2 linked regions of the Glaciimonas sp. PCH181 genome follow. The protein of the gene in region 2 interacts with the protein of the main gene of each other region in a pairwise test. Links are inferred from orthologs where the notes say so. Each region holds a gene or a part of one and is shown on either strand. Other genes may lie near its edges. The genes, in order: gyrA and gyrB.

Region 1 (8,390 bases), 730 kb from region 2 along the record:
ATGATGCCCTGCTTCAGCAACGCGAGATTGACACGCGCCCCAGCGCCGTCATCATCGCCGACCTTAACCATCACAAAATTACCAAACGATGGCACATAAGTCAGCTTCAACGCTTCAAATGCTTCCGTCAATTGCGCATAGCCTTCGGTATTGACCTGGGCGCTGCGTTGCAAAAACGGCTTGTCATTGAGCGCGGCAATCGCCGCTGCTTGTGCCAACGAATTAACATTGAAAGGCTGACGAATGCGGTTCAGCAAATCCGTCACAGCCGGTTGGGCAATCCCAAAGCCGATACGTAATCCTGCCAAGCCATACGCTTTCGACATCGTGCGCGAAACCAGTAAATTCGGATACTGACGCACCCACGCAATCGCGTCGAATTGCAACTCAGGGGGTAAATATTCGTTATAAGCTTCGTCCAGCACCACCACAACATTCGGCGGCACGCGTTGCAAGAAAGCAGCGATGTCAGCCGACGGCAAAAAAGTACCCGTCGGATTGTTCGGATTCGCGATAAAAATCAGACGCGTATCCTCTGTAATCGCGGCGGCCATTGCTGGCAAATCGTGTCCAAAATCCTTGGACGGTACTACGATAGCGCGCGCACCAGCCGCCTGCGTCGCCAAGCCATACACGACGAAAGAAAACTCAGAATACATTGCAGCTTGGCCCGGCTGCACAAAGGCGTGGGTGGCGAGCTCCAGAATATCGTTACTGCCATTCCCCAGTGTGATCCAGTCTGCGGGAACATCATATTTGGCCATGATCGCGGCCTTCAGATCAAACCCATTGGCATCCGGATAACGACCAATATCCGCGACCGCCGCTTGCATCGCCACGCGCGCAGATTCCGGCATACCTAACGGATTTTCGTTCGAAGCAAGCTTGATAATTTTGGCTTCATCAAGACCGAATTCTCGGGCTACTTCAGCTATCGGCTTGCCGCCCTGATACGGCGCAATGGCGCGAACATACTCTGGACCAAATTGAATCGACATCGTGTGCTTTCTATAGAAATAATAAGCAAATTTTTGTCACAGTATCGGTGTGACTGGAAGATAAATCGTTTGTATTGAGCGTGGTGAATGTAGCGGTATCAAACATTCATATTGCAGCTATGGTCGACCAGACCATAGACTTAATAGCAGTATTAAAGACTGAGCGGATAAGAGCCAAGTAACTTAAAAAACGCCGCATTTTGCTTGAGTTCAGCTAATGCCTTGGCAACTTTTTCGTCCTGCTCATGACCTTCAACATCCACGTAAAAATAATATTCCCATGCGCCCATTCGCGCAGGCCGCGACTCAAAACGGCTCATCGATACCCCGTGACTGGCGAGCGGCGACAACAGACTATATACAGCGCCTGCTTTGTTCGGCACCGATAACACTAAGGAAGTCTGATCCTTGCCGCTTGGGGTCGTGTGCAAGCGACCGATTACCGCAAAACGTGTGCGGTTGTGCGGATCATCCTGAATGTGCGCACTGACGATTTGCACACCGTAAGTTTGCGCGGCAAGCTCGCCCGCAATCCCTGCAACGGTCACATCTTCGCTGGCCATACGCGCCGCTTCGGCGTTAGAGGCCACCGCGAGTCGTTCAATATTGGGATAGTGCTGATTTAGCCACGCGTTACATTGCGCCAACGCCTGCGAGTGCGCACAAATCCGCGTTACATGATCAGTCGTTCCATCTTTTGTCATCAGACTATGATGTACCGGAATCGCGACTTCGCCACTAATGCGCAAGGTCGTTTGCAACAATAAATCCAGGGTTCTGTTGATGACGCCTTCGGATGAGTTTTCGATTGGCACCACGCCAAAATCGGCGGTTCCGGCTTCTGCGGCACGAAACACCTCATCAATCGATGCGCACGCCATGCTATCCACCGCGTGACCAAATTGCTGATATACGGCCTGCTCGCTGAAGGTGCCAGCGGGGCCTAGATAGGCGACGGTGACACGTTTTTCCAGTGCCCGGCAAGCCGACATTACTTCTCGGAAAATGGTCTGCACATCGCCAGATTGCAGCGGTCCGGGATTGCGATCCGCAACGCTACGTAATACCTGCGCTTCACGCTCCGGTCGAAACACGGGGGCATTGGTTTCCGCTTTTACATGCCCCACTTCTTGCGCCAACTGGGCACGGCGATTTAACAGCACCAGAATTTGCGCGTCAATGTCATCGATTTTCTGGCGTAACGGTAGAAGTTTTTCTTGGATCATGATGATGGTGGTTGCGTCGCTTTTTACACTCTAAGAAATAACGCTAAATACCCCAGCGACGGCACGTCTATTAACGTTAACTTCCTCAACAGGCCCACATCGGCGCACTGTCTTCATTGGCAAGTTTTGATCAACACGTTGCTGAAACAGTTTTGCGTAAGACCTGACTTTATTACGTTTAAATACCGCCCAAGATGGCTTTGGTAAATGCGCCCGTAAGCCCTGCTCAATAAGAATACTTACGGATTAGTCAGGATACCAATCGCTCTCCCCGCGACCGGTGATTATCCGTATCGCTTTTCAAATTCTTTCAAATAAGCAACCAACGCCTGTACACCAGCCATTGGCATAGCGTTGTAAATCGACGCCCGCATACCGCCAACGGATTTGTGTCCTTTCAGCTGCAACAAACCCTGTTCTTTCGCGCCGCCGAGAAAGTCGGCGTTGCGGGTCTCGTCACGCAAAAAGAACGGAACATTCATGCGCGAGCGACAATCTGCGGCAATTTTTGTTTGATAGAAATCAGTGGAATCCAGATAATCGTACAACAATCCGGCCTTAGCGATATTCACTTGCTCCATCGCCGCTACGCCGCCCTGCCGCTTGAGCCATTGGAATACCAGTCCGGCAATATAAATCGCATAAGTCGGCGGCGTGTTGTACATGGAATCGTTATCAGCGACGATTTTCCAGTCGAAGGCCGATGGGCAACTTGGCATGGCATGACCGAGTAAGTCTTCCCGGACCACCACGATCGTCAAACCAGCAGGCCCGATATTTTTCTGCGCGCCACCATAAATAACGCCGTATTTAGCCACATCCACCGGGCGCGACAAAATGTGCGATGACATGTCTGCGACTAACGGTGCGCCATTGGTCTCCCCAGCAACTTCTGGCGTAAATTGAAACTCCACGCCATCGATAGTTTCATTGGTGCAAATATGGACGTATGCGGCGTCTTTAGAAAGCTGCCAGCTGTCACGCGATGGAATCTGTGCAAATTTTTGCGGCTCTGAAGAAGCTGCAACATTAACGTTGCAATAACGTTTTGCTTCCTTAATCGACTTGGTCGACCAAGAACCTGTATTGATGTAATCGGCAGTGCCTGGCAAGGAATTGTCAGCGCTCAGTCGCGCCGCCAGATTCATCGGAATGATGGCATTCTCGGCAATCGCACCACCCTGCAAAAACAGAACTTTATAGTTAGCGGGAATCCCCAATAACTCGCGGAAATCGCGCTGCGCGTTTTCTAGTATCGACATAAACTCGCTGCCGCGATGACTCATTTCCATGACTGACATACCACTACCGTGCCAGTCCAGCATTTCAGCAGCAGCTTGTTGCAGCACTTCTTTAGGTAATACGGCGGGACCAGCAGAAAAATTAAAGATAGGCATGTTGACACTCGTCAATAAAAGCTAGGGACAGCGAGATTTTCTGAAAAATTACTTGTGCAACAAAGGATATATTTACAACGTTGCAGAGGAGTCTGAAGGGCAATAAAATGTGGTCAGGCGGAAGGAAACATCCTTCTGCGTGACCACTTTAACGCCAATTACTCAACGTCGGCAGGACCGCTTTCTTTGCCAGAAGCGCTGTCATCTCCGCCTTCATTACCACCGTCAGCCGCAGCATCGGTAGCAACATTAGCATCAGAGATCGGGGCTTCTACGTTTTCTTCAATTACTTCTTCAACATCGCTTTCCATCACGCGCTGCAAACCGCTCAGCTTGGTGCCGTCTTCAACCGCGATCAGCGTCACGCCTTGCGTAGCGCGGCCCATCTCGCGAATCTCTGCGACACGAGTGCGAATCAACACGCCACCGGTAGTGATCAGGATAATTTCATCGCTAGGTTCAACCAGCGTAGCGGCAACAACTTTACCGTTACGCTCACTGGTCTGAATCGCAATCATCCCCTTCGTACCACGGCCATGACGGGTGTACTCAGTAATAGGAGTACGTTTTCCGTAACCGTTTTCAGTTGCGGTCAGGACAGATTGTTGTTCGTTCTCGGCAACCAGCAAAGCAATAACTTGCTGTCCGTCTTCCAGATTCATACCGCGCACACCGCGTGCGGTACGACCCATCGGACGTACATCGTTTTCATCAAAGCGCACTGCTTTGCCAGAGTCGGAGAACAGCATGACATCGTGCTGTCCATCAGTCAGCGCTGCACCGATCAGAAAATCGCCTTCGTCCAGATCGACGGCAATAATCCCCGCTTTACGTGGATTACTGAAATCCGATAAAGGTGTCTTTTTAACAGTGCCGAGGCTAGTCGACATAAAGATATAACGATCTTCCGGGAAGCTACGATTGTCGCCAGATAATGGCAACACAACGGTGATTTTTTCACCGTCTTGTAGCGGGAACATATTCACAATCGGCTTGCCGCGTGAGTTACGTGAACCTTGTGGGACTTCCCAGATTTTCAGCCAATACAAGCGACCGCGATTGCTGAAACACAAAATGTAATCATGCGTATTGCCGACAAACAACTGATCGATCCAGTCATCTTCTTTCGTCGCCATCGCCTGCTTGCCGCGTCCACCACGCTTTTGCGCGCGATATTCGGAAACCGGTTGCGATTTCATATAGCCGGTATGCGACAAAGTGACCACCATGTCTTGCGGCGTGATCAAATCTTCGGTGCCCAGATCAGTAGGATTGAGTTCGATCTGCGAACGACGCTCATCTTTATTACCGATGCCGTATTCGTTTTTAGCCGCGTTCATTTCATCTGTAATGATGACCGTTACGCGCTCTGGATTAGCCAAAATGTCGAGCAAATCAGCGATAGTGACCATCACGTCTTTGTACTCGTTAACAATCTTGTCCTGCTCCAGACCAGTCAAACGTTGCAAACGCATTTGCAAGATTTCTTGCGCCTGATCATCCGACAGTTTGTACAAACCGTCAGTTTGAATGCCGTAATGCAGAGGCAGATTTTCCGGGCGGAAAGCATTAATACCGCCACTGTTTTCTGCGCCGGTACGTTGCAACATATCGCGCACGACGGACGAATCCCACGAGCGCTCCATCAAACCGGCTTTTGCGACTGGTGGCGTTGGCGCTGCTTTGATGATAGCGATGAAATCATCGATATTCGCCAATGCAACGGCCAAACCTTCCAGCACGTGACCACGTTCGCGTGCTTTGCGTAATTCAAAGACGGTGCGCCGTGTAACCACTTCGCGTCGATGCGACAGGAAGCACTCCAGCATTTGCTTCAAATTCAGCAATTTAGGTTGGCCGTCTACCAGCGCCACCATATTCATGCCGAAGGTATCTTGCAACTGCGTTTGCTTGTATAGATTATTAAGGACAACTTCAGCCACTTCGCCGCGCTTCAACTCAATCACAACGCGCATGCCTGACTTGTCGGACTCATCGCGCAGATCAGATATACCTTCCAGTTTCTTGTCGCGCACCAACTCGGCGATCCGTTCCAGCAACGCCTTCTTATTAACCTGATACGGCAACTCATCAATAATGATCGCAGTGCGACCTTCACGACCGTATTCTTCGAAGTGCGTTTTGGCGCGCATCACTACACGGCCGCGGCCAGTGCGATAACCGTCACGCACTCCGGAAACACCGTAAATAATCCCGGCGGTCGGGAAATCCGGTGCCGGGATAATTTCGATCAGTTCATCGATCGTCACGCCGGGATTGCGCAATACGTGCAGCGCGCCGTTGATGACTTCAGTAATATTGTGCGGAGGAATGTTGGTCGCCATCCCAACGGCAATACCGGACGAGCCATTGATCAGCAAGTTCGGAATCCGTGTCGGCAATACCGATGGTTCTTTTTCCTTGCCGTCATAGTTAGGCACGAAATCAACGGTATCTTTATCGATATCAGCGAGGATTTCGCTCGCGATTTTGTCCAGGCGGCACTCGGTGTAACGCATCGCAGCAGCGCCATCACCGTCGATAGAACCGAAATTACCCTGTCCATCGACCAGCATGTAGCGCAACGAAAAGTTCTGCGCCATACGTACTAGCGTGTCGTAAATCGATTGATCGCCATGGGGATGGTATTTACCCATGACTTCACCGACCACACGCGCACATTTGACGTAAGGCCGGTTCCAGACATTATTCATTTCGTGCATGGCGAATAAGACCCGACGATGCACGGGCTTTAAGCCGTCGCGGACATCAGGCAGCGCACGTCCAACGATGACGCTCATGGCGTAATCGAGGTAACTCTTGCGCATTTCTTCTTCGAGGGAAATCGGTATTGTTTCTTTAGCGAATTGATCCATTAGCGAGTCGGCGAGTCTTTACTTAGGTTGATAGATCACGGATAAAAGCTGACCATGGTCTGGCATTCACTTTTAATAATTTTAATAACTATCGGTGACACGGATGGATTACTAACGTCATCGATGCCAGTCGAGAATGCAGCCAAAGGTTCGCAATAAGACGCGTGATTTTAGCACGTGGCGCTGGCTAATCGGCTTTTCCCGACCTTAGAGCGGTCAGAGCACGTTGACTAAATAATATGTTACGCCAGGTAATATGCTTAAATGCCATGTCAAATTTGCTCCATCGATTTTAATCCGATCGCCTATATACTTACGGTCGCTTTTAATAACGATAGCTCCATTGCGTTATTGACACGTTATTGCCAACATTGCATTAACGCAACCGTCATTCCTCAGGAAAACATTTTATGCGTCAACTTTTCGCGTTGAGTCTGCTGACAGGCATTGCTTTCAGCTCGGCACCAATTATGGTCCTCGCGCAAACTACCGATATACAAGCCAATACCCCTTCGAGTGCTTATCTTCAGGATTCACGCGGGCCGGTCGCGCGTAGCCAGTTCGGACTATGCTGGCGCAGCGGCTATTGGGATAAGGATAGTGCGGTGACAGGATGCGACGGTGAACTATTGCCGCCCTTCATGAAAGCGATCGCCCCGGATCTGGTCAGCAATCCACTGGCAGCAAATACGGACAACACCGCCGTGACAGCTAATAGCTGCAATTTCTTAACTACGCTAAGTAGTGACCAAACGTTCTCTTTTGGCAAGAACACGCTGACAGCAGCCGCCAAAGCGCACATTGATAACGATATCGTGGCGCCATTAAATGGTTGCAATAAGGATAATGTCATTACGATCACGGGACATACTGATCAACTTGGTGCAAACGGTTATAACCAAAAACTCTCCGAACAGCGCGCCCAAAGTGTTGCCAATTATTTAAAGAGCAAAGGGGTTGTTGCCAGAATGAATATAAATGGTGTCGGAAGCACGCAAGAAGTGAAAACATGCAGTAATCAACTCCCACATAAAAGTCTTATTAGTTGCTTTAGTCCTAATCGTCGCGTGACGATAAGCGTGCAATAAAAACTAAATATATTAATAATTCGTATAGTTTCCAAAAGCAATATAAGATGCATCCGGCAAAGATGTTTTCAGAATGTTATGTTGCAAGAAAACAACGGAGTATGAAAAACGTAGGCCTACCTATTTGGCATACTTCGCTAGCAATAGCAGCCTGTGGCAGAATGATGGCAAGTTCTTTGCATGTAGCCAATTTCACATGTAACGGCTGGAACCACGTGGTATTATCCAATTTTTGATGTCGTATATTAGTTGCGCAGTTAATCTGCGGATATCTCAACCGAGAGGAGAAACATGAATAAATTAGCAAAACTCGTCTTCGCTGCGTCCGCAGTCGTCGCACTGACTGCCTCCGCGCAGGAAATAAAAGATATCCAAGCTAAAACCCCTACTAGTGCCTACGTACAAGATGCGCGCGGCACTATCGCTCGTGATCCATACGGTCTTTGCTGGCATACCGGTTACTGGACACCTGCTGATTCAGTACCGGGTTGTGATGGTGAATTGGCACAAGCTGCTCCGCCAGCACCGCCTGCACCACCAGCACCAGCTCCAGTAGTTGCTGCACCAACTTCACAAAAAGTTACTTTCGCTGCTGATGCATTCTTTGACTTCGACAAAGCTGTCCTGAAGCCAGAAGGCAAATCAAAACTGAATGACCTGACGTCGAAACTGGGTGAGTTGAACCTGGAAGTCATCATCGCTGTTGGTCACACAGATTCGATTGGTTCAGTTGCTTACAACCAAAAACTGTCGATCCGTCGCGCTGAAGCTGTCAAAGCATATTTGGTAAGCAAAGGTATCGAAT
Region 2 (9,021 bases):
TCTAATCATTAAACCCGTCATAAATCGCGTTAAACAGTGTATATCGTGAATAAAGGGGCTTCGGCCCCTTAGTCACATTTAAGAAATCCCCCAGCTGCGGGTATACTGGTCTGTTTCGTAAAGAATTGAACATAAAAGCGTCTTTTTCCTCCATGCGTCGTTCCAAATCCCATAGCGATAGTTCTGCTATCACTGCGGTTTGTAATTAGCCTGATCAGAAAATCCACCATTTTTGTTAGTTCATCCGATTAGCAGATCATTAGCTTGGATTCATGTTTTTGTAGCAGTTTATTCAGAAGGTAGCCATGTCATCAATCCCTCAAGACAACACCAATCAGCCGCCACCAAATGCGTACGGCGCGTCCTCAATTCAGATCCTCGAAGGTCTGGAAGCAGTACGAAAACGTCCGGGGATGTACATCGGCGACACTTCAGACGGCACCGGCTTGCATCATCTGGTGTTTGAAGTTCTGGACAACTCCATCGACGAATCGTTAGCCGGTCATTGCACCGAAATCAACGTCACGATCCATTCTGATAATTCGATTTCCGTCACCGACAATGGCCGTGGCGTCCCCACCGGCATCAAGTTTGACGACAAGCACGAACCTAAGCGCAGCGCAGCCGAAATCGTCATGACCGAGTTGCACGCTGGCGGTAAATTCGATCAAAACTCTTATAAAGTTTCCGGCGGTTTGCATGGCGTGGGCGTTTCTTGCGTCAACGGTTTGTCCAAGTTATTGAAGCTCACCATCCGTCGCGATGGCAAAGTCCATTTCATGGAATTCGTACGCGGCGTACCGCAAAATCGTGACATCGAAACCATAGACGGCATGATCGTATCGCCCATCAAAGTCATTGGCGACACCGACAAGCGCGGTACGGAAGTGCACTTCTGGGCCGACGAAGAAATTTTTACACACGTCGAATTCCACTACGAAATTCTAGCCAAGCGTATCCGCGAATTATCGTTCCTGAACAACGGTGTGCGTATCAAACTGACCGATCAACGCACCGGCAAAGAAGAACTTTTCGCGTTCGAAGGCGGCACACGCGGTTTCGTTGAATACATCAACAAAAACAAAAGCGTATTGCACCCAACGATTTTTCAGGCGACAGGCGAAAAAGAAGGCGTCACAGTCGACGTCTCCATGCAATGGAATGACGCCTATAACGAGCAAGTATTATGCTTCACCAATAACATCCCGCAACGCGACGGCGGTACCCATCTCACCGGCCTGCGTGCAGCGATGACTCGTGTACTGAACAAGTACATCGAAGAACATGATTTCGCCAAACGCGCCAAAGTCGAAACCAGCGGCGACGACATGCGCGAGGGCCTGACTTGCGTGTTATCAGTCAAAGTCCCTGAGCCAAAATTCAGTTCGCAAACCAAAGACAAACTTGTCTCCAGCGAAGTGCGTTTGCCGGTCGAAGAAATTGTCGCCAGAACACTCAGCGACTATCTGCAAGAAAAACCAAACGACGCCAAAATCATCTGCGGCAAAATCGTCGAAGCTGCACGTGCCCGTGATGCAGCGCGTAAAGCGCGTGAGCTGACCCGTCGTAAAGGCGTGATGGATGGCCTCGGTTTATCCTCCAAACTTGCCGATTGCCAGGAAAAAGATCCCGCATTATGCGAACTTTACATCGTCGAGGGTGACTCTGCGGGCGGTTCAGCCAAGCAAGGCCGCGACCGTAAATTTCAGGCGATTCTGCCATTGCGCGGTAAAGTCTTGAACGTCGAAAAAGCACGCTTCGAAAAAATGCTATCGTCAGAGCAGATCACGACCTTGATCGCGACGCTAGGCACCAGCATCGGCCCGGACGAATTCAATGCCGACAAACTGCGTTATCACCGCATCATCATCATGACCGATGCAGACGTCGATGGTGCCCACATCCGCACGCTGCTGCTGACATTGTTCTATCGTCAAATGCCGCAACTGGTTGAGCGCGGCCACATCTACATCGCGCAACCGCCACTGTACAAAGTCAAGCACGGCAAAGACGAACGCTATCTCAAAGATGACGTTGAAGAAGTTCAATACATGATGCAGGTCGCGCTCAATGACGCCTCGCTAGTCCCGAGTTCAGGCACCGATCCGATCAGCGGCCCGGCCCTGACAGAACTGGTTCGTCAATACAACACCGCCAACGCCATCATCACGCGCCTGACCCGCGCCATCGACGGCGCTGCCCTCACCGCCATCATGACTGGCGTCACGCTAGAACTAGACACCGTTGAAAATGCCGAATTATCCGCGCAAGCACTCACCAAAGAAATCGGTGATCCTGCGGTCAACGTCATCGTCAAATCCGATGAACTGACAGAAAAGCATCAACTGCGGATTCAACGGATGTACCACGGCAATATCAAAGCCAGCGTTATCGACAGCGACTTCGTCACCAGCTCCGACTACAAAGTACTATGCAACGCCGCCGCCACCTTCAAAGGTCTGATCGGTCCGGGTGCAATGGTCCGTCGCGGCACCGGTGAAAAAGTAAAAGAATTCGCCATTGCCGATTTCCACCAAGCCATGGCCTGGCTACGCGACGAAGCAGAACGCGGCGTCAGCAAACAGCGCTACAAAGGACTGGGTGAAATGAACCCAAGCCAACTATGGGAAACCACAATGGACCCAACCGTGCGCCGCCTGCTAAAAGTACAGATCGACGACGCGATTGCCGCGGATCAAATCTTTATGACGTTGATGGGCGACGACGTTGAACCACGGCGCGCGTTTATTGAGTTGAATGCGTTGCAGGCTGGGAATATTGATGTTTGATGGTTTTAGCTGTACCCATCAACTGGCAGTTTGAGAACGATAAACTGACAAAGGTGGGCTGCGGAAAAGCAATTAGACGTGGTGCCGCTGAATCTTTTGAGCCACGTCTGTTGTGCTGAAAACCTTGATCATCAGAGTTTAAAAAGCTCGTGCACCGCTAACTGGATGCACGAGCTTTTTTATTTCAGGCAAGCCTGGGACTGTTCAGGGATTTGTTAAAGCATCCCGGGTGGTACACCCTGCGGCGAACCTGAGGGCACTAGCGCAGTCATACCGGAGTCATGACTTGCCCTAGGAGGAAGGAACCAGCTTGTCTTGCGTCTTGAGGTCGAAGTCGCTGGCGTCGTGGCGCTCGAGGAGCTGGCCGGACGGCTCGCCCCAGGCACGGTTGACCTTGCGGCCGCGCTCCACGGCTGGGCGCAGGGCAATCTCGTCAGTCCAGCGTAGCACATGCTTGTACTCGTGCACGCTGAGGAACTCGCCTGCCTCGTAGAGGTGGCCTTTGACCAGCGCGCCATACCACGGCCAAACCGCCATGTCCGCGATGGTATAGTCGTTGCCCGCCAGGAAGCGATGCTCTGACAGCCGACGCTCCAATACATCAAGCTGGCGTTTGACTTCCATCGCGTAGCGGTTGATCGGGTACTCAAACTTTTCAGGTGCGTAAGCATAGAAATGACCAAAGCCTCCGCCCAGAAAGGGCGCACTGCCCATTTGCCAGAATAGCCAGGACAAGCATTCGGCGCGCGCCGCGCCGCTGGCGGGCAGGAAGGCACCAAACTTCTCGGCCAGGTACTGCAGAATGGCTCCGGATTCGAATATCCGCACCGGTGTTTCGCCACTGTGGTCCACGAGAGCTGGAATCTTGGAGTTGGGGTTGGCACCAACAAATCCACTGCCGAACTGGTCGCCATCGTTGATGCGAATCAGCCAAGCGTCGTACTCGGCACCGCCGTGGCCCAGGGCCAGCAACTCTTCAAGCATGATCGTTACTTTGACGCCATTGGGTGTGGCGAGCGAATAAAGCTGCAACGGATGGCGTCCCACCTGCAGGTTTTTGTCATGCGTGGCACCAGCAACAGGCCGGTTGATGCTGGCAAACTTGCCGCCGCTTTCCTTATCCCAGGACCAGACGTTGGGTGGGGTGTACAAGTTTTCGCTACTCATTAGATAGGCTCCATAATGTCGCGTAGTTTCTGGTGCAGAATATTGCTTAGTGTAACCGGTAAGTAAAAATGCATACTCGGCCGAAGATTTATGCTGGCGCCGAAGGCATGCACTGAGCGGGATCCACATTCGAAAACGACTGCCTGTTACTGTCAGACGTTAAGAACCGCTGTACCAGTTGTACCCTTGGTCTTCCCAATAGCCACCGGGATTTTCATTAGTGACGAAGATTGCTGCAATATGCTTGGGATTCTTGAAGCCGAGCTTGGTCGGTACCCGCAGTTTCAACGGATAGCCATACTCGGTTGGTAATGGCGAAGTGCCAAAATCCAATGCCAGCATAGTCTGCGGATGCAACGCAGTTGCCATGTCGATGCTGGAATAGTAGCGGTCTGCACATTTGAAGCCGACATACTTTGCGGTAGTATCAGCACCGATATGCGCTAGGAAAGTGCGAAACGGCACGCCGCCCCACTGGCCGATGGCGCTCCAGCCTTCGATGCAGATATGGCGCGTGATTTGCGACACTTGTGGCAATGCCCTTAATTGCGCCAGGTTCCAGTTGCGCTTGTTACGCACCAGCCCTGAGACTTCCAACGTATACGTATCACCATCGATCTCCGGCGCCGAATCTGCATCGTAAAAGGCATTGAATGGAAATGGCTTGGTGATCATGCTGGCCGGATAGGTCGGCGCCAGATGATTGGGGCGAAACAACATGCTTTGCACACGATCATTCCAGCGTGACATTGCCCACAATACCTTGTCGACCTGATCGCCGTCTTGCAGATTGCAGCCGGTCAGCAGCGACAACGCCCCCAGTGACAGCCCCGAGCGCAGGAATAGACGGCGCTGCAGTTGTACTAGTTCGGGTTGTAGTTCATTGTTTTTCGGCGGTTGATTTTTCTTCTCGCTCATACTTGCTGCTCCTGCTTTGTAAGTTTCTTGCGGGCGTGGCGGGGAGCCCGTCCGGTCAGCATCGGCAGCAGTGTGCTCGGCACGATCAGTACCAGCGCCAGATGCACTACTACGAAGGCGACGATGCCAGCCATCGCTACAAAGTGCACGTGGCGCGCAATGTCGTAGCCGCCGAACAGGTCGACCAGACTGTCCAGCTGCACCGGTTTCCAGATCGACAAACCGGACGCTACCACCAGCACGCCAAGCAGTAACACGACGATGTACATCAGGCGTTGCACGGTGTTATAAGTGCCGGGCTGATGCGCCAGTTTGAAGGTCAACGCATCTTTTATATCGCGTAGCAGCGGACGCAATCCTAGCGGCAGGAAATGGCGGCGGAAATGTCCGGCCAGCAGGCCGTAGCCAAGATAGATCAAGCCGTTTACTACCAATAGCCACATCGCCGCCAGATGCCAGGCAATCGCTCCGCCCAGCCAGCCGCCGAGAGTGGCCCAATGCGGAAAATCGAAGCCGAACAGTGGCGAGGCGTTGTAGATCCCCCAGCCGCTCATCACCATGCAGACGATGGCGAAGGCGTTGGTCCAGTGCGCTACGCGCACCAGCAGCGGATGAATGATGCGGCGGGGTTTATCGGCAGTCGCCATGAATACACCTTATATAGAATCGTTGCGGGCAGATGGGCTGCCCGCGATGCGGCATTACATCGGCGGCACTACGCCTTTGACGCCAACCAGGGCGCGACCTACCACGTCGCTGCCATCGGCGGCCTTGTTGACAACGAATACGGCGTGGGCGCCAGGCACCAGCAAGCTGCGGTCACCTTTGTTGAGGCTAACGATAGGGACGTCGGCCGGCACCACGATTTTCTTTTCACCATCCGGATACTTGACTGTGATGGTGCGGCCGCTGGTGACGACTACATCGCCGACAGTACCGTTGGTCATAGTGCTTTTCTTACCCAGGTCCCAAGCGTAATGACCTTCGCCTGATTTCATTCCGGGTGGGAAGACGGTGACTTCCAGCGCCTTCAGGCTGCCATCAGCCTGTGGTATGGCGGCGCTGCCGATGAAACTATCTGACTTAATGTCGGTGATGGCGGCATGGCTCACCGAGAGTAGGATTAGGTCCGGTGCCAGTTTCAAGGTCAGTTTCTTGCCAGCTCTGGTGCTGACTTCGAGATTGTCGGCGTTAACTTTTTCAATTGTGGCGCGCACCCGCACCGGTGTTGTTGTAGCGGCAGTCTGGGCGATAGCGAGGCTGCCATAGGCGAGGAAAGTCGATGCGGCCAGGGCGGGAACCAGCCGACGTAAGAATTGTGCAGTTGTCATGAGAGTAGTTTAGGTGGTTGCTGGAATGTCCATGGTAGGCGTGCTTAAGTGTCTTATCGGTGACATATGGATGACAATATTGTCATTCTTCTTGGGGCGCGAATTGATAGAATGGGGCGATTACCATCAAGGAATCAGCATGCCTATCCTCGTCATCGAAGACGACCCCAAGACCGGTGCCTACCTCAAGAAAGGTCTGCGCGAATCAGGATATGCGGTCGACTTGATTTCCAACGGCAGCGACGGTTTGCACATGGCGCTGGAGAACTCTTACGACCTGGTGGTGCTGGATGTCATGTTGCCCGGCACTGACGGTTGGACCATCATGCGTGCGATTCGCGCCCGCCGCGATCTGCCGGTCATCTTCCTGACCGCGCGCGACCATGTGAACGATCGCATACACGGGCTAGAGTTGGGCGCCGACGATTATCTGGTCAAGCCATTTTCGTTTACCGAACTGCTGCTGCGGATTCGGACTCTGCTGCGGCGCGGCGTACTGCGTGAGGCACAGGCGCTGGATTTTTTTCAAGTGGCAGATTTGCAGCTTGATCTGTTGCGCCGCAAGGTCACGCGTCAGGGCGTCGATATTGTCCTCACCAACAAGGAATTCCTATTGCTGCATCTGTTGGTTAAACGCCAGGACGAAGCCTTGTCACGCACCGTCATCGCTTGCGAAGTGTGGGACATGAATTTCGACAGCGATACGAATGTGGTCGACGTCGCCATCAAGCGCCTGCGCGCAAAGATCGATAATCCCTTTGAGCACAAACTGATCCATACGGTGCGGAGTATCGGCTACATGTTTTCCGAAAATCCATGAATCTCTGGCGTACCCGTTCACTGACCGCACGCGTCTCTTTTCTGTTCGCGCTGATTGCCTGCACCATCGTTACCAGCCTCGGCATGTACCTGTATTCGTCGACCCGAAAGGCGCTGGAAACCCGTGCTGATTATTCGTTAATTGGCAGAGTAGAGCATTTCCGCACGCTGTTGCACGATCTCTACAACGTCAAGCAGATGGAAGATCGACCGGCATTGTTTGAAACCATGCTGGGTAGCGAGCAAGATGTATTGATGTTCGCTTATCCGGGTCAGGCACCGTTCGTACGCGTCAATCCGGCTAACCTGACCCCACCACCGATGCCGTCGGTGGGCTTGAATCGATCCTTGACCTTAGCGTCACTGCAAACAGGTGAACGCGCCGATGGTGTGCGTGTGCGCTGGATCTCGGCCGAGGCAGAAGTGGGTAAAGATGGCCCCAAAGTAGTGATCGTCGGTGCCCATGTGATGACGCAAGAATCGTCTATCCTTTCGGCATACTATTGGCAGGTGATCGGTGCTGCTGCAATATCGGTGCTGCTGGCAGCGCTGCTCGGCTTCCTAGTGCTGAAGCGCGGCTTTCGGCCGTTGACTTCGATGGCCGGGCGCGCCGCCGAAGTCAGTCCGACCAATATCGCGATACGCCTGCGCGAAGAAGACGCACCGCAAGAGTTGCGGCGGCTGGCGGCATCCTTCAACGCCATGCTGGACCGGCTCTCCGAGGGCTATGAAAATCTGTCGCAATTTTCTGCCGACCTCGCGCACGAAATCCGTACGCCGATCGGTGCCATGATGGGGCAGACTCAGGTAACGCTGAACAAGGTACGCAATGCCAGTGAATATCAGCAGGTGCTGGAATCCAATCTGGAGGAACTGCAGCGGCTGAGCCGTATCGTGGAAAACATCCTGTTTCTGGCGCATGCCGACCATGCTGGTCTCGCTGTCGAAAAGACATCGCTGGTACTGGCCGATGAGCTGCACAAGATCGCAGAGTATTTTGAAGGTATCGCCGAAGAGCGCGACATCAGGCTGGTAGTCGATGCCAGCGGCGAGCTGCAAGTCAGTCCGGTGATGTGGCGCCGCGCGGTTAGCAATCTGGTGGTGAACGCGGTGCGCTATGCGCTGCCGGGAAGTATCGTGCGGTTAAGCAGCAAGTCACAGGCGCAGGGCACATGTGTTGAAGTGGAAAATCAAGGGGATCCGATCCCGCAAGAACAGCTGGATCGCTTGTTCGACCGCTTCTACCGCGGCGACAAGTCGCGCAGTGAATTCACGGAATCGAACGGACTGGGACTGGCCATTGTGCGTGCCATCATGCTGGTGCACGGCGGCAGCGCTGAAGTGAATTGTTCAGCAGCGGGGCTGATCCGCTTTAGCCTGTATTTTCCACAGATGCCTCGGGCAATCCAGGCGCGAACCTAAAAAAGTGGCTCGCGCCAGTGTAGGGCGTGTAGCTCGCTGGCATGGGTATTTGTTTAGACGGCTGTAAATATTGCTGTAAATGATAAGTTCTTTGGGATAAGCGCTTCTCTCAGTCGGCATCTGACTGAGTTAGCAAGCGCCAGAGGCTCTATTGCCCAGCATGTCCATCGGACATACTTTCGCTATACCAACGTCATTTCTTCTCCTTAAAACACAACGCCATTTGTTATCTATGATTGATAGATTGCGCCCCTATTGAACAGGTGCCCAAAATAAGTTGTCTCTAAACAAAGTAAATCCCCGCAATTTGCAATAACATTTGCCTATGAAAGATCCTGCTCAAAAACAGCGCACGGCGCTCGCGATTACTCCACGCTGCCTTTCCATCGATTTGGAGGTCGGAATCCGCGATGCGCGTATTCATAGTTTCGCTGCGGTGCATGGAGAAACTGACGCCACTCTGGTATTCACAAAAGGCGATCTTGGCGCGGCGCTAATCCAGTTAGATGAACTTGCTCAAACGGCATCTTTTCTACTGGGGCATAATCTGATTGATTTTGATCTTCCTCATCTGG

What was found.
Region 1: the proteins of gyrB (region 2) and gyrA interact in binary tests that used the Escherichia coli proteins (3 or more experiments, as listed by UniProt). The link is inferred for Glaciimonas sp. PCH181 from one-to-one orthologs.

Annotation. Positions count from the first base shown.
Region 1 is NZ_PYFP01000002.1:436,236-444,625, forward strand. What follows is about bases 3,580-6,847. They hold gyrA (DNA gyrase subunit A), read right to left. Parts: upstream 6,498-6,847; coding sequence 3,780-6,497; downstream 3,580-3,779. Other genes in these bases: serC (3-phosphoserine/phosphohydroxythreonine transaminase), read right to left, coding at 3,580-3,621. Also shown: hisC (histidinol-phosphate transaminase), read right to left, coding at 1-998; pheA (prephenate dehydratase), read right to left, coding at 1,151-2,224; more of serC, read right to left, coding at 2,509-3,579; C7W93_RS15010 (OmpA family protein), read left to right, coding at 6,908-7,585; outer membrane protein OmpA, read left to right, coding at 7,877-8,390. UniProt on the Escherichia coli protein: A type II topoisomerase that negatively supercoils closed circular double-stranded (ds) DNA in an ATP-dependent manner to maintain chromosomes in an underwound state.
Region 2 is NZ_PYFP01000002.1:1,167,351-1,176,371, reverse strand. The notes cover bases 1-3,047. They hold gyrB (DNA topoisomerase (ATP-hydrolyzing) subunit B), read left to right. Parts: upstream 1-305; coding sequence 306-2,789; downstream 2,790-3,047. In the rest of the region: yghU (glutathione-dependent disulfide-bond oxidoreductase), read right to left, coding at 3,081-3,956; C7W93_RS18505 (molybdopterin-dependent oxidoreductase), read right to left, coding at 4,116-4,874; C7W93_RS18500 (cytochrome b/b6 domain-containing protein), read right to left, coding at 4,871-5,521; C7W93_RS18495 (hypothetical protein), read right to left, coding at 5,576-6,205; C7W93_RS18490 (heavy metal response regulator transcription factor), read left to right, coding at 6,345-7,025; C7W93_RS18485 (heavy metal sensor histidine kinase), read left to right, coding at 7,022-8,446; C7W93_RS18480 (RecQ family ATP-dependent DNA helicase), read left to right, coding at 8,772-9,021. UniProt on the Escherichia coli protein: DNA gyrase negatively supercoils closed circular double-stranded DNA in an ATP-dependent manner to maintain chromosomes in an underwound state.